DNA from 3 places in the Noviherbaspirillum sp. FW303-A3 genome. Region 3 is predicted to be linked to each of the others. Evidence: predicted binding sites of a transcription regulator. Region 3 holds the regulator's gene; each other region holds the start of a gene.
The links. The regulator sigma-54, encoded in region 3, starts transcription at its own class of promoters, with help from an activator protein. The targets are predictions, from matches to a motif close to TGGCANGNAANCTGCTTT.

Region 1 (4,052 bases), 2.7 Mb from region 3:
CGCTGCTGGCGAGCGGCGCCACCATCTCGGAAATGAATTGCGTACGGCGCCACCTGTCCGCCATCAAGGGCGGACGCCTGGCTGCGGCGTGTTATCCGGCGAAAGTCGTGACGCTGCTCGTTTCCGACGTGCCGGGAGACGATCCGGTCGATATCGCGTCGGGGCCGACAGTCGGCGATCCGACAACATGCGCGGATGCGCTCGCCATCATTCATCGCTATGGCATCGAGGTCCCGGCCAGCGTGCTGGCGCTGCTGCACAGCGGAGACGCGGAAACGGTCAAGCCCGGCGATGCGCGTCTGGCCGGCATACAGACACGCATCATCACGAATCCGCAGATTGCACTGCAGGCCGCCGCGGCGGTGGCGCAAAGCGCCGGGCTGCCGGTGCATATCCTGGGCGACAGCATCGAGGGAGAGGCACGCGATGTCGCGAAGGTCATGGCCGGCATTGCGCATCAGGTCGTCCGTCACGGCCAGCCGTTTTCCGCGCCGTGCATTTTGCTGTCGGGAGGCGAAACGACCGTAACCGTGCGCGGTGCCGGACGCGGAGGACGCAACGTCGAATTCCTGCTCGCTCTGGCGCAGGCCCTCAATGGTCAGCCAGGGGTGTATGCGCTGGCCGGCGACACCGACGGCGTGGACGGTCAGGAAGAGATTGCCGGCGCGATCATCGGTCCTGACACGCTGGCTCGCGGCTGGGAAATGGGCATGCGTCCATCCGAGCGCCTCGCGCAAAACGATGGGCACGGATATTTCGAGGCGCTTGGAGATTCGGTCATCACCGGGCCGACCCTCACGAATGTGAACGATTTTCGAGCCATTATCATCACCGCCGGCCAGTTCTGAGGGCGGAAAAAACAAACCCGCCATGAAGGCGGGTTGAATTGGACGAGGGGAAAAAACCTTACTGGTATTTTCTCCGCATGAAGCCGAGTGCCAGCAGGCCGATGCCGAGCAACAGTACCGTTCCCGGCACGGGCACCACGGTGGTGGTGTTGAGCGGGTCGCGTGCCCACAGGCTCATATGCGAAATGGCTTTGCCGTCGAAGTCATCCGTGTTCCACGTCCCTGTGAAGGAGTAGGGCTGCGTCAGGTCGAATGCTCCCGGAAACGCGTTCAACAGTGTGTTGAAGTTGAAGTCATAGATGGCCCAGCCGCCGTCCTTGTCGTTGGCGCCGCTGCCTGCCTTGAAGACGAATGCAAGCTGGTCGAAGAAGCTGCGGTCGAACAGGCCGGCGTTGGTCAGCGTATCGACGATATCGGCGTCGATCTGCAACGACCAGGTGCCATTGAGATTCATGTTGAACGTCAGCACGGAATCGATATCCAGCGTCGTGCTGCCGTTGGTGACGGTGTAGCCGTTCATCGTCCCGAGGCTGCTTTCCATCTTGCCCAGCATGATCCAGCCCGGGTCGACAGCGCTGTTGGGATCCTGCAGCGGCTGGTAGGTCGATCCGTCGACCAGGAAGACGCCGGGGTCGACATACTTCTGGACGTTTCCATCCTTGATGATGCCGCCGTTGAGAAGACCGTCGCCGAGGTAGCCCAGGTTGGGGCTCGGGGAGTTGGTTCCGCCCTGTGCATCATTGCCGGCAATGACGCCAAAGCAATGTGTCGAGTTGATGCCGCCCGGCGGAAGCGGGACGGCCGTATTGGTGATGCTGCTGGTCATGGTGCTGATCACGACCGAATCCAGCGTACACGTTCCCGTGTTGGTAATGGGGGTGGGGGACGATGGCGGCGGCGGTGCTGCATGGGCGGATGCCACGGAAAGCCCCAAGGCCAGAGCTGGAAATAATTTATACAGAGTGTTCATAATTGTTCTTCCTGAAAGTCGGTTTTCCAGCAAGCATTTTCCGGGCCTGTAATGGAAACTTGTTTTATTTCAATCCCTTATGTTTCTTATGGGCGATTTTTCGGGACCAAGTGTTAAATTTTCCGACAAGATGTCTAACTGGAAATAGGGGTGTTGCATAAGAGAAATGTTACTTCCGGTTTCGTTGTGGCGGCATTTTTCGACTTGGCGCAGGCGGCTGCGAAAACATGACTTGCGTCAGCACCCCTTGTTTCGCCACCTATACACTTCCTGAAGAAGGAGGCCTGCGAAACGTTGGCCCGAGGTAACTTGCCGCCGATGATGCTGCGCAGGCGCGACACTCCTTGTTCGCCATGACCGTTCCGGCTCCTGTTTGACTGCGTTCCGGGCCTTTTATGATTTTCGTCATCTTTCGGCCGGCTGCACCCAATAAGATTAGCCCATGACAAGACTCGCTATCGTCACGAATGAGCCGCCGCCGTATCGTATTCCCGTATTCCAGAGAGTGGGGCACATGCCCGGGATTACCTTGCAGGTCATTTTCTGCGCGCGGCGCGAGCCGAACCGGAAATGGGACCTGCCACCGTTCGACTTCGACCACTGCTTCCTGCGCGAGCGCATTTCCACCGTCAAGGGGCGCTACATCCACAACAACCCGGATGTCGTCCTGGCGCTGAAGCGATTCGCCCCGGACGTGATCGTCAATGATGGATTGAATCCGACGCAGCTGTATGCGTTTGCCTATGCATGGTTCAAGGGGATTCCGCATGTGCCGTTGACCGACGGCACCTATCAGTCGGAGTTGCGCTTGAGCAGGGTGCACAAGCTGGTGCGCCGCATGGTGTATGGACGGTCGGCCGCGTTCCTTTCCGCCAGCATGGGAGGACAGGCGCTGTTCGAGAGCTATGGCGTGCCGGCGGAGCGGTGCTTCAAGTCCTACCTGTGCATCGACAACGATGCCTACCAGGATGCGGAGGGACCGGCCGGCGCGAAGTTCGACTTCATCTTTTCGGGCCGCATCGTTCCAGAGAAAGGACCGATGTTCGCGCTGGAAGTGGCGCGGGCGACGGCACGCAGGCTGGGACGGAAGACCAGCATCCTCTTCGCCGGCTCCGGCAGCGAAGAGGAACAGGTCAGGGAAGCGGCGGCGCGGATGGCCGGTGCGGTGGATGCGCATTTCCACGGCTTTGCCCTGCAGAAGGAATTGCCGGGGCTGTACCGTTCGGCGCGCATCTTCCTTTTTCCGACCCATGCCGATGTGTGGGGCGTGGTCGCAAACGAAGCATGCGCCGCCGGACTGCCGGTGCTCGTGACGCCGCATGCCGGCGTGGCCGGCGAACTGGTGGTCGATGGCGAGAACGGCCATGTCTGCCCGCTGGAGGCGGACCTCTGGGCGGAACATGCGGCGGCACTGCTGTCGCAGCCGGACAAGTGGGATCGTTTTTCGCGGCGCAGCCTTGCGCTCGTCCGGAAATACACCTTCGATAACGCGGCGCAAGGCGTGGTGGATGCCTGCCGCTTCGCGCTCGCCCCGGGCGAGCAGGGAAAGATCCGCGAAGCAGCCTGATGCCGATGCTCAGGCATGGACTGCGCCGACAAGACGGATACCAGGAACAAGAGTGGAGTGAATGATGGGCCCAGTATTTACGTGCTCGATCGACGATGGTCACCCTTCGGACATGCAGACCGCCGACCTGCTGCACAAGCACGGGCTCAATGGCACGTTCTTCATTCCGATCCGCAATTGCGAAGGCGACGCGGTCATCAGCGACGCGCAGATTCGCGAACTCGGCCGGCGCTTCGAGGTCGGCTCGCACACCTATGACCATCGCTACCTGAAGAAGGTCGATATCTGGCAGGCCTACCACCAGATCGCCGACGGCAAGCGGCGGCTGGAAGATCTGCTTGGCAGCCATGTGAACGGCTTCTGCTATCCAGGCGGCCGCTACAGCCGCCGCGACGTCGAACTGGTCAAGGCCTGCGGCTTCGGCTATGCGCGCACGACGATGAATCTCTGCTTCGATGCCGGCAGCAAGCCGTTCGAGATGCCGACCACGTTGCAGTTCTATCCGCATGATCGCGCGGTCTACATCCGAAATTTTGCCGGCTCAGGCTGCTGGCACCGGCGGATCGAAGGGTTGCGTCTCGCGATGGCGCACGACAACTGGATCCAGCGCATGTACGCGATGTTCGATTACGCCTGCCGGCACGGCGGGACGTTCCACCTGTGGGGC
Region 2 (4,052 bases), 450 kb from region 3:
AATCCACTCTGGCGCCGCCAGAGCCGTCCGATGCGGTCGTGTTAAGCGTCAAGGACTTCAAGATCCGGCTTGCCGATACCGACGCAGGGAGAAATTCCGCCAGCATGCTGATCGACAAGATGTACTCCTGGCGCGGCTATGCCGGTGCGCATGTGGTACAGCCCAGTCCCAACCGGATTACCCTGACCGCATACATGAAGGAAGAGCTGATCGGTACCGTGACGCTCGCCATCGATTCGCCGATCGGCCTGCTGGCCGACGAGATCTTCCAGGACCAGCTCGACCGCTATCGTGGCCCGGGACGCAAACTATGCGAACTGACCAAGCTCGCCATCGATGCCAAGGTCGACTCCAAATTCGCGCTCGCATCCCTGTTCCACATCTGTTTCATCTATGCGCGCCGCCTGCACGATTGCACCGACGTCTTTATCGAAGTGAATCCGCGTCATCGCGCTTACTACGAGCGCGTTCTCGGATTCGCTCGCCTTGGCGAACTGAAGACCAACCCGCGCGTCAATGCGCCTGCTTTCCTGCTCTGGCTCGACCTCGACTACGTCGAAGCACGGATCCTGCAACATGGCGGCACCAGCGATCAGGCCGGCGCCTCACGTTCCCTGTATCCCTATTTTTTCTCGCCCCGCGAGGAGGCAGGCATTACACAGAGACTGATCAACCTGAACTGAGCTGCGTCGATTTCCGCACCGGCGCCGCGCGGGATTTCACCCTATCTCTCATAGGAGCTCGCACATCATGAACCTGACGGCCGCACTCGACGAATGGAACGCAATTCTCGGCGCTTCGAACGTGTTGCAAGGCAACGATGCGCAGGTTGCATACGACAAGGATGCGAGCGGAATCAAGAGAAGGATCCCGGCTGCGCTTCGCATCCAGGACGCGGGCGTTATTCCGGAGGTGATGCGCATTGCTTCCCGGAACAAGGTGGCCGTCTATCCGATCAGCACGGGACGCAACTGGGGTTACGGTACATCCCTTCCCGTGCGGGACGACTGCGTCATCCTCGACTTGTCCGGCATGCGGAAGATCGTGCATTTCGATGCCGAATTGGGCGTCGTCACCGTCGAACCCGGGGTTACTCAAGCGATGCTGGCGGAATTCCTCGACAAGGGAAACCACCATTTCCTTGTGCCCGTCACCGGCGGCGGACCGCAATGCAGTCTTCTCGGAAATGCGCTTGAACGCGGCTACGGGATTACGCCGTACACGGACCATTTTTCCGCCGTTACGGACATCGAGGCGGTTCTTGCCGACGGCACCCTCTACCGCACTGCCCTTAGGGAGGCCGGTGGCGAGGACCTGGCCCGCCTGTTCAAATGGGGCCTCGGTACCTACTCCGCAGGTCTGTTTACCCAAAGCGGCTTCGGTATCGTCACACGTATGACGATTGCCCTCGCGCGCCGCCCCGAATGCGTCAAAGTGTGTTTCTTCAGCCTGAAGGAAGACGGCCTGCTCGAGCCTGCGGTCGAGGCAATTCGAACGGCTATCAGCCGGCTACCGGGCACGATTGGCGGCATCAACCTGATGAACCGCCATCGCGTTCTCGCCATGTCTGCTCCCTATCCGACGGACAGGATCGGCGCGGACGGCCTCATTCCGGATGCAGTCATCCAGGAACTTGGGCGCCAGTACCAGGTGTTGCCATGGACCGGCTTCGGTACAATCTACGGAACCCGCCGCGTTGTTGCAGCCGCCCAAAAGGAAATGAAGGCCGCCCTGGCAGGAATTGCCAGCAGGCTGGTTTTCATCAGTCCGGGCGGCGCGATGACACTGTCCAGGCTGGCGGGATGGCTTCCTGGCGCATTAGGGCAGCGCCTTGGAAGCACATCGAACACACTCGCCAAGGCGCTGGAACTGGTTAATGGACGCCCAAACGAAACTGCGCTCCCCCTGGCGTACTGGCGCAATCCGAACCCGCCGCAAGGGGCGGCCCTCGATCCATCCCGCGACGGCTGCGGACTCATCTGGTACGCGCCGCTCGTGCCCATGCGTCCAGGTGCAGTGCGCGCTTACGCCGACATGGTCAGGCGCGTTACGGTAGCGCATGGCATCGAGCCATTGATCACCTTCACCTCCATCAGCGACAAGCTCTTCGACAGTACGGTGCCAATCATTTTCCGGCGCGAGGACGAGCAGGCCGTAGCCCGCGCCACGGCGTGCTATGACAACCTGTTGCAGGAGGGAAGGATGTCGGGATTTTTTCCATATCGTGTCGGAGTCAGCACCATGCCGACCCTCGCAGGTCTCCAGAGCGACTCCCTCAAGTTTCATGCGCGCCTGCGGCAAGCGGTTGACCCTGAAAACCTGCTATCACCGGGGCGCTACCAATAATTTCAAAATTTCAACTGTCGATATTTTTTACATTGACAAGAAGCAATCGACTAAAGACATGTTTGAAACGAAAGAAAATCATTAAGAAACAATCGGTTATGTTTTTTGACAATCCTTGGCACGACACGTGCTTTAGTCATTGCAGCAAGGAAGGATTAAGGTCAGGAAACCGATTCTCAAGGAGATTTTCAATGAAACTATTCAAGAAATTGCTGGCGACAGTCGCAATAGCGGCAGCTGCTGCTACATCGGCTCAGGCTGGCACGATCAATGTGGGTGGCGTCGTCTGGGATCCGGATGCGCCGCTGGACTTCAGTGGCACGACGGCAACGCTTTCCCAGTTCATCAATCCGGTTAGCGGCGAGCTGTCAGGTTTTGGCGTGGTTACCACGATTAATGGCACGGGTGTCGGTGCTTTCTGCCCAGGCTGCGAACTGACAGTGCAGTATGGCGGTTATATGCCAGTGGGTGCCGGAGCTGTGCCCGGTCCGGCAGGCGGCGGCACGCAGATTTTCTACACCGGTGGTTTTGTGAAAGTCTTCGTCGACCATACCCCGAACGCCAACCCGGCTGATCCGCTGGCGCTGAACCTGGCGAATGCAACCGATGGCGCATTGTGGCTCGACATGGTAGGTCACGCAGTGAATGGTGTGACGCTGACCGGCTTCAACTTCTTCCCGTCCTTCCTGCTTGGCAAAGGTCTGTGGGATGTGGTTGGTGGTCTGGCCATGGGCAACCTGGATACGAACACCAAGGAAGACGGTTCGGACCTCTCCTTCACCAACAGCTTCACCTCGTTCCCGACGGGTTCGCCGCTGTTCTCGACCGGCACGGGTAACTTCCAGGGTAACAGCATTCCGGAGCCGGGATCCCTGTTGCTGCTGAGTCTGGGGCTGCTGGCAATTGCGTCCGCGCGCTATCGCAAGTCCAGCTAATCACCTGCCTCAACTCTTCGCATTCCGATGCGAAGAGATTCAATCTGCCGTTCAGTGAAAGCTGAACGGCATTTTTGTTCCAGCGGCACGTTTGCCTAATCCGGCCGCAGTGCGGCAATCGTTCCAATAGCGTGACCAGGTCACGAGATCCAGATGTCCACCACTCCTTTGATCGTGCGATTACGGTTCCCTGAAGCGGTTTGTACCTGCCCGTCCCTTGCGCGAGAGGTGAGCGTGCCACCGTTCTCTAATTCGTAATCCGGCGGCGTTGGCAAGGCTATTGGCATACGAAACACCCTAATGCTTTTTGTAAATCTATCTGTTATATTCAGACAACTTTCACATACGAAGGTGAGATCCCTATGAGCGTCGTTGCCGTTGTTGGGCTCGGTTATGTCGGACTTCCGCTTGCAGTCGAATTTGGGAAAAAACAAGCGACTATCGGTTTTGATCTGTCCGTTAGAAAAGTAAAGAGCTACAAAGAATTCATTGACCCGACCGGTGAATTGTCTTCGGACGAACTGCGCGCTGCGCAGCACCTGAAGGTGACGAGCGACCCTGCCGATCTGGCTGAAGCGGACTACGTTATCGTGGCAGTGCCTACACCGGTAGACCTCGCGCACCAGCCTGATTTCGGTGCACTTGCCGGTGCAAGCGAAGTCGTCGGCAAGCACATGAAGCGCGGAGCCGTCGTCGTGTTCGAATCGACCGTCTATCCCGGCGCAACGGAAGAGGTCTGCGTCCCCCTCCTCGAGAAGCATTCCGGAATGA
Region 3 (4,052 bases):
TCAACCTGCGATGCGAATCGCGACGCGAATTCACGAATGGCGTGCGGCAACCTGGAGGAATCTGCCGACTCGAGCATGGCGGAGAGCGCGGCAAGTTCGGCGGCGGGCACGAACACGTCGGCGAGGCCGGCATACAGCGCATCGGCGGCGCCGATGATCTCGCCCGTGACACCGAGGTAAGTCCCGATTTCGCCTGCTATGCGGGACAGGAAATATCCGCCGCCCACATCGGGGAACAGGCCGATGTTCACCTCGGGCATGGCCATCTTCGTGCGGTCCGTGACGATGCGCATGCGGTTGGATTCTCCGCCTTGTGCAACGCCCATCCCGCCCCCCATCACGATGCCATCCATGATGGCGACATAGGGTTTGGGATAGAAGTGGATGAGGTGATTCAGTGCGTACTCTTCGGTGAAGAAGTCTTCCAGCAGCGCGCTTCCGCCTTGCGGTGTCGCGCGTCCTGCATCGTAGAAGAAGCGGATGTCACCGCCTGCGCAAAATGCGCGCTCGCTGCTGCTTCGGATCACGACGGCACGCACCTCGCGGTCATTGCGCCACGAGAGCAGGGCCGCCGTCAGCGCACGCACCATGTCGAGCGAAAGGGAGTTCAAGGCTTTCGGACGATCAAGTGTGATGAAGCCGATGTTGTTCTTGATATGGGTCTGGACGAATTCAGTCATGGCCGGCAAATGTGTGCGGAAAGCGGATTATTGTATCGGCATTGCCTGAACGCCGCAGTCGCGTGCCCGACATTCATCCTTGGCGGCGAACAGTAAATAAAAAGGGCGCATTCGATGCGCCCTTGATAGTACTGGCCCTGAAGGGCCGGGTAGATGTCACGTAGCGGCCGAAGTGTCCGGCATGCGCTTGAAGGATTCGTGCTGGTGGTCCTGGATCTTTGTCTTGTACTTCAGTACCTGACGGTCCAGTTTGTCAATCAGTGTGTCAATGGCTGCATACAGGTCTTCCGCAAAACTCTCGACATGAATGACATTGCCACGTAGTCGCAGATTCACTTCTGCTCTCTGTCTCTTTTCCTTTTCTGAAGGTTTTTCCACACCCAAGATGACTGCGATATCAATGACATGGTCGAAATGGCGGATGATGCGTTCCAGCTTGTTTTCCGTGTATTCACGAATGGCCGGTGTCAGTTCGAGGTGATGTCCACTGATTGTGAGATTCATACAGCGCTCCTATGGATGGCGTCGCTGGAGGTTCGCACGTGCCCGCGTAGTCGAGCTACGCCGAACACAGCAACTACACTACAACATGAAAGCTACAGGGATTTGCGCAGATTGACTGGAGGGATTTTCAAAGCTTCGCGATACTTCGCGACGGTGCGTCGTGCCACGACCATGCCTTGCTCCCCCAACATATCCGCAATTTTGCTGTCTGAGAATGGATTCTTGGGGTCTTCTGCTCCTATCAATTGTTTGATCAGCGCGCGGATCGCCGTCGATGAAGCTTCGCCCCCCGCTTCTGTGGCGACGTGGCTGCCGAAGAAGTACTTCAACTCGAACATGCCGTGGGGGGTCAGCATGTACTTTTGAGTTGTCACACGAGAAATAGTACTTTCGTGTAAACCCAGTGTATCAGCAATTTCACGCAAGACAAGAGGGCGCATGGCGACCGCGCCGTGGGAGAAGAAATTGCGTTGACGGTCGACAATCGCCTGCGCCACGCGCAGGATCGTGTCGAAACGCTGGCGCATGTTCTTGATCAGCCATTTGGCTTCCTGCAGCTGCGAAGTAAGCGACCCCTCACCCTTGCTTTGCTTGAGGATGTTGGCGTAGAGGGCGTTCACGCGCAGGCGCGGCATGACGTCATGGTTGAGGAATACCTGCCAGCCGTTCTTTGTTTTCTTGACAATGACGTCGGGGACGACGTAGTCGGAGGCATCCGAGGCGAACAGGGCGCCGGGGTGCGGATTGCACTGGCGGATCACATGTTGCGCTTCGCGCAGGTCTTCTTCGTCGCAGTCGAGCGCCTTCTTCAGCTTGTTGAAGTCGCGCTGCGCGAACAGCGCAAGATGGTTCTCGACGATCTCCAGTGCGCGGCGACGCGTCACAAGCGGAATCTTCGGGAAGCGGCGGATCTGGATCGCGAGGCACTCGGAGGCGTTGCGCGCGCCGACGCCCGCGGGCTCGAAGCTCTGCACGAGTTTCAGTGCGACGGCGAGTTCCTCGAGTTCGATCCCGAGTTCTTCCGGCAGGCGTGCATGGATTTCTTCGATCGGTTCGTCAAGGTAGCCGTTGTCGTTGAGCGCGTCGATGATCAGTTCGACGAGGGCGCGGTCGCGATGCTCGCGCACGGTGACGCGCATCTGCTCCAGCAGATGTTCACGCAGGGTGACTTCATGCGCCTCGAGCTGAGGGCGTGCGTCGTCGTCTTCCGGTGCCTTGGAGGTGCGTGCGACATCGTCGAAACTCCAGTCGCTGTCGCCCGAGCCGGCATCCGAACCTTCGCCGCCTTCAAAGCCGCCCTCGGGCTCTTCGGAAGAAGCGGGGGCGCTGCTTTCGGCTGCGGGCGCTTCCGGCGTGGTGCCATTCGCGCTTGCCGGCGCGCTGATCGCCCCATCCGCGAGCAGGCGGACGGAATGGTCGAGCGGGTCGTCGACGCGTTCCAGCATCGGGTTGTCCGAGAGGATCTGTTCCAGCTCCTGGTGCAGCTCGAGCGTCGACAGTTGCAACAGGCGGATCGACTGTTGCAACTGGGGCGTCAGCGCCAGATGTTGCGAGATTCGAAGTTGGAGTGTCTGTTTCATACGTTCTGGTCTTCTTCCATCACATCCGGAAGTGTTCACCCAAATACACGCGCCGCACCGACTCGTTCGCAATGATGTCGTCAGGACGGCCGCTTGCCAGGACAGAGCCCTGGTTGATGATATAGGCTCTGTCGCAGATGCCCAAGGTCTCCCGCACATTATGATCTGTGATCAGCACGCCGATGCCACGCTCCTTGAGGAAGCGTACGATACGCTGGATCTCGATGACCGCGATCGGATCGACACCCGCGAACGGTTCGTCGAGCAGCACGAAACGCGGGTTGGTCGCGAGGGCGCGCGCGATTTCGACGCGCCGGCGTTCGCCGCCCGAGAGCGAGAGTGCCTGGTTTTCGCGCAGGCGCTCGATCTGCAATTCGGCAAGGAGCGTATTCAGCCGCTTTTCGATTTCAGCCTTGGCAAGAGGCTTGTCGTCGATGCGTTGCAGTTCCAGCACTGCGCGGATATTGTCCTCGACGCTGAGCTTGCGGAAGACCGATGCCTCCTGCGGCAGGTAGGACAAGCCAAGCGTGGCGCGACGGTGGATGGGCAGGCGGGAAATCGCCACGCCATTGAGATCGATGTCCCCGGCATCCGAAGGCACCAGTCCGACAATCATGTAGAACGATGTCGTCTTGCCGGCGCCGTTCGGGCCGAGCAGGCCGACCACTTCGCCGCTCGCCACCTGCAGCGAGACATCGCGCACCACCTGGCGCGTGCCGTAGCTCTTTTGCAGACCGTTGACTACCAGCGTACTCGTCATCTCATTTGTCCTTCGATTCGGAGCGTGGCTGGATGATGGCCTTGATGCGGCCGCCGCCGGGCTTGTTCGCACCGGTCGCTGTATTGTTCACAGTGAAAAATTCTGCGCGGCTGTCGTAGGAAATGAATTCGCCTTCGACTTCGTCGGTCGGTTTGTTGCCTTCGAGGCGGCGCATTTTTGCCTTCGAGAACAGTTTCACCATCTCGGATTTGCCGTCGTATTCGATGCGTTCTGCTTGTCCTTCGATCCACTGGTTCGGGCCGGCGTCGCGCTTCTGGCGGAAGGTGGCCAGGCCGCCGGGCGGCGCAAGCAGCGTCGCGAACTGGTAGCCGGCGGAATCTTGCGACACCACCAGTTTGTGCGCGCGCATGATCAGCGTGCCGCGCGTCAGGATCACGTTGCCGGTGAAGGTGTTGACCTGCTTGATGTCGTCGTAGGCCATCTGGTCGGCCTCGACATTGGTCGGCTTGTCGGAGTCGGCTTTTTCCGCGTGCGCATTGCCTGCGACCATCGCGAACAGCGTCAACA

Region 1: the regulator sigma-54 is predicted to act here: its motif matches at 1,849-1,866, upstream of AC3WOY_RS03715 (PEP-CTERM sorting domain-containing protein).
Region 2: the regulator sigma-54 is predicted to act here: its motif matches at 2,463-2,480, upstream of AC3WOY_RS14450 (PEP-CTERM sorting domain-containing protein).

What each region holds. Positions count from the first base shown of each region.
Region 1 is NZ_JBYTAZ010000001.1:752,313-756,364, reverse strand. It holds gene AC3WOY_RS03720 (glycerate kinase type-2 family protein) at 1-848, shown strand, start outside; gene AC3WOY_RS03715 (PEP-CTERM sorting domain-containing protein) at 907-1,770, opposite strand; gene AC3WOY_RS03710 (glycosyltransferase family 4 protein) at 2,261-3,385, shown strand; gene AC3WOY_RS03705 (polysaccharide deacetylase family protein) at 3,447-4,052, shown strand, end outside.
Region 2 is NZ_JBYTAZ010000001.1:2,982,307-2,986,358, forward strand. It holds gene AC3WOY_RS14440 (N-acyl amino acid synthase FeeM domain-containing protein) at 1-683, shown strand, start outside; gene AC3WOY_RS14445 (FAD-binding oxidoreductase) at 751-2,346, shown strand; gene AC3WOY_RS14450 (PEP-CTERM sorting domain-containing protein) at 2,538-3,281, shown strand; gene AC3WOY_RS14455 (nucleotide sugar dehydrogenase) at 3,644-4,052, shown strand, end outside.
Region 3 is NZ_JBYTAZ010000001.1:3,430,562-3,434,613, forward strand. It holds gene AC3WOY_RS16550 (enoyl-CoA hydratase/isomerase family protein) at 1-680, opposite strand, end outside; gene hpf (ribosome hibernation-promoting factor, HPF/YfiA family) at 837-1,184, opposite strand; gene AC3WOY_RS16560 (RNA polymerase factor sigma-54) at 1,277-2,764, opposite strand; gene lptB (LPS export ABC transporter ATP-binding protein) at 2,784-3,524, opposite strand; gene lptA (lipopolysaccharide transport periplasmic protein LptA) at 3,526-4,052, opposite strand, start outside.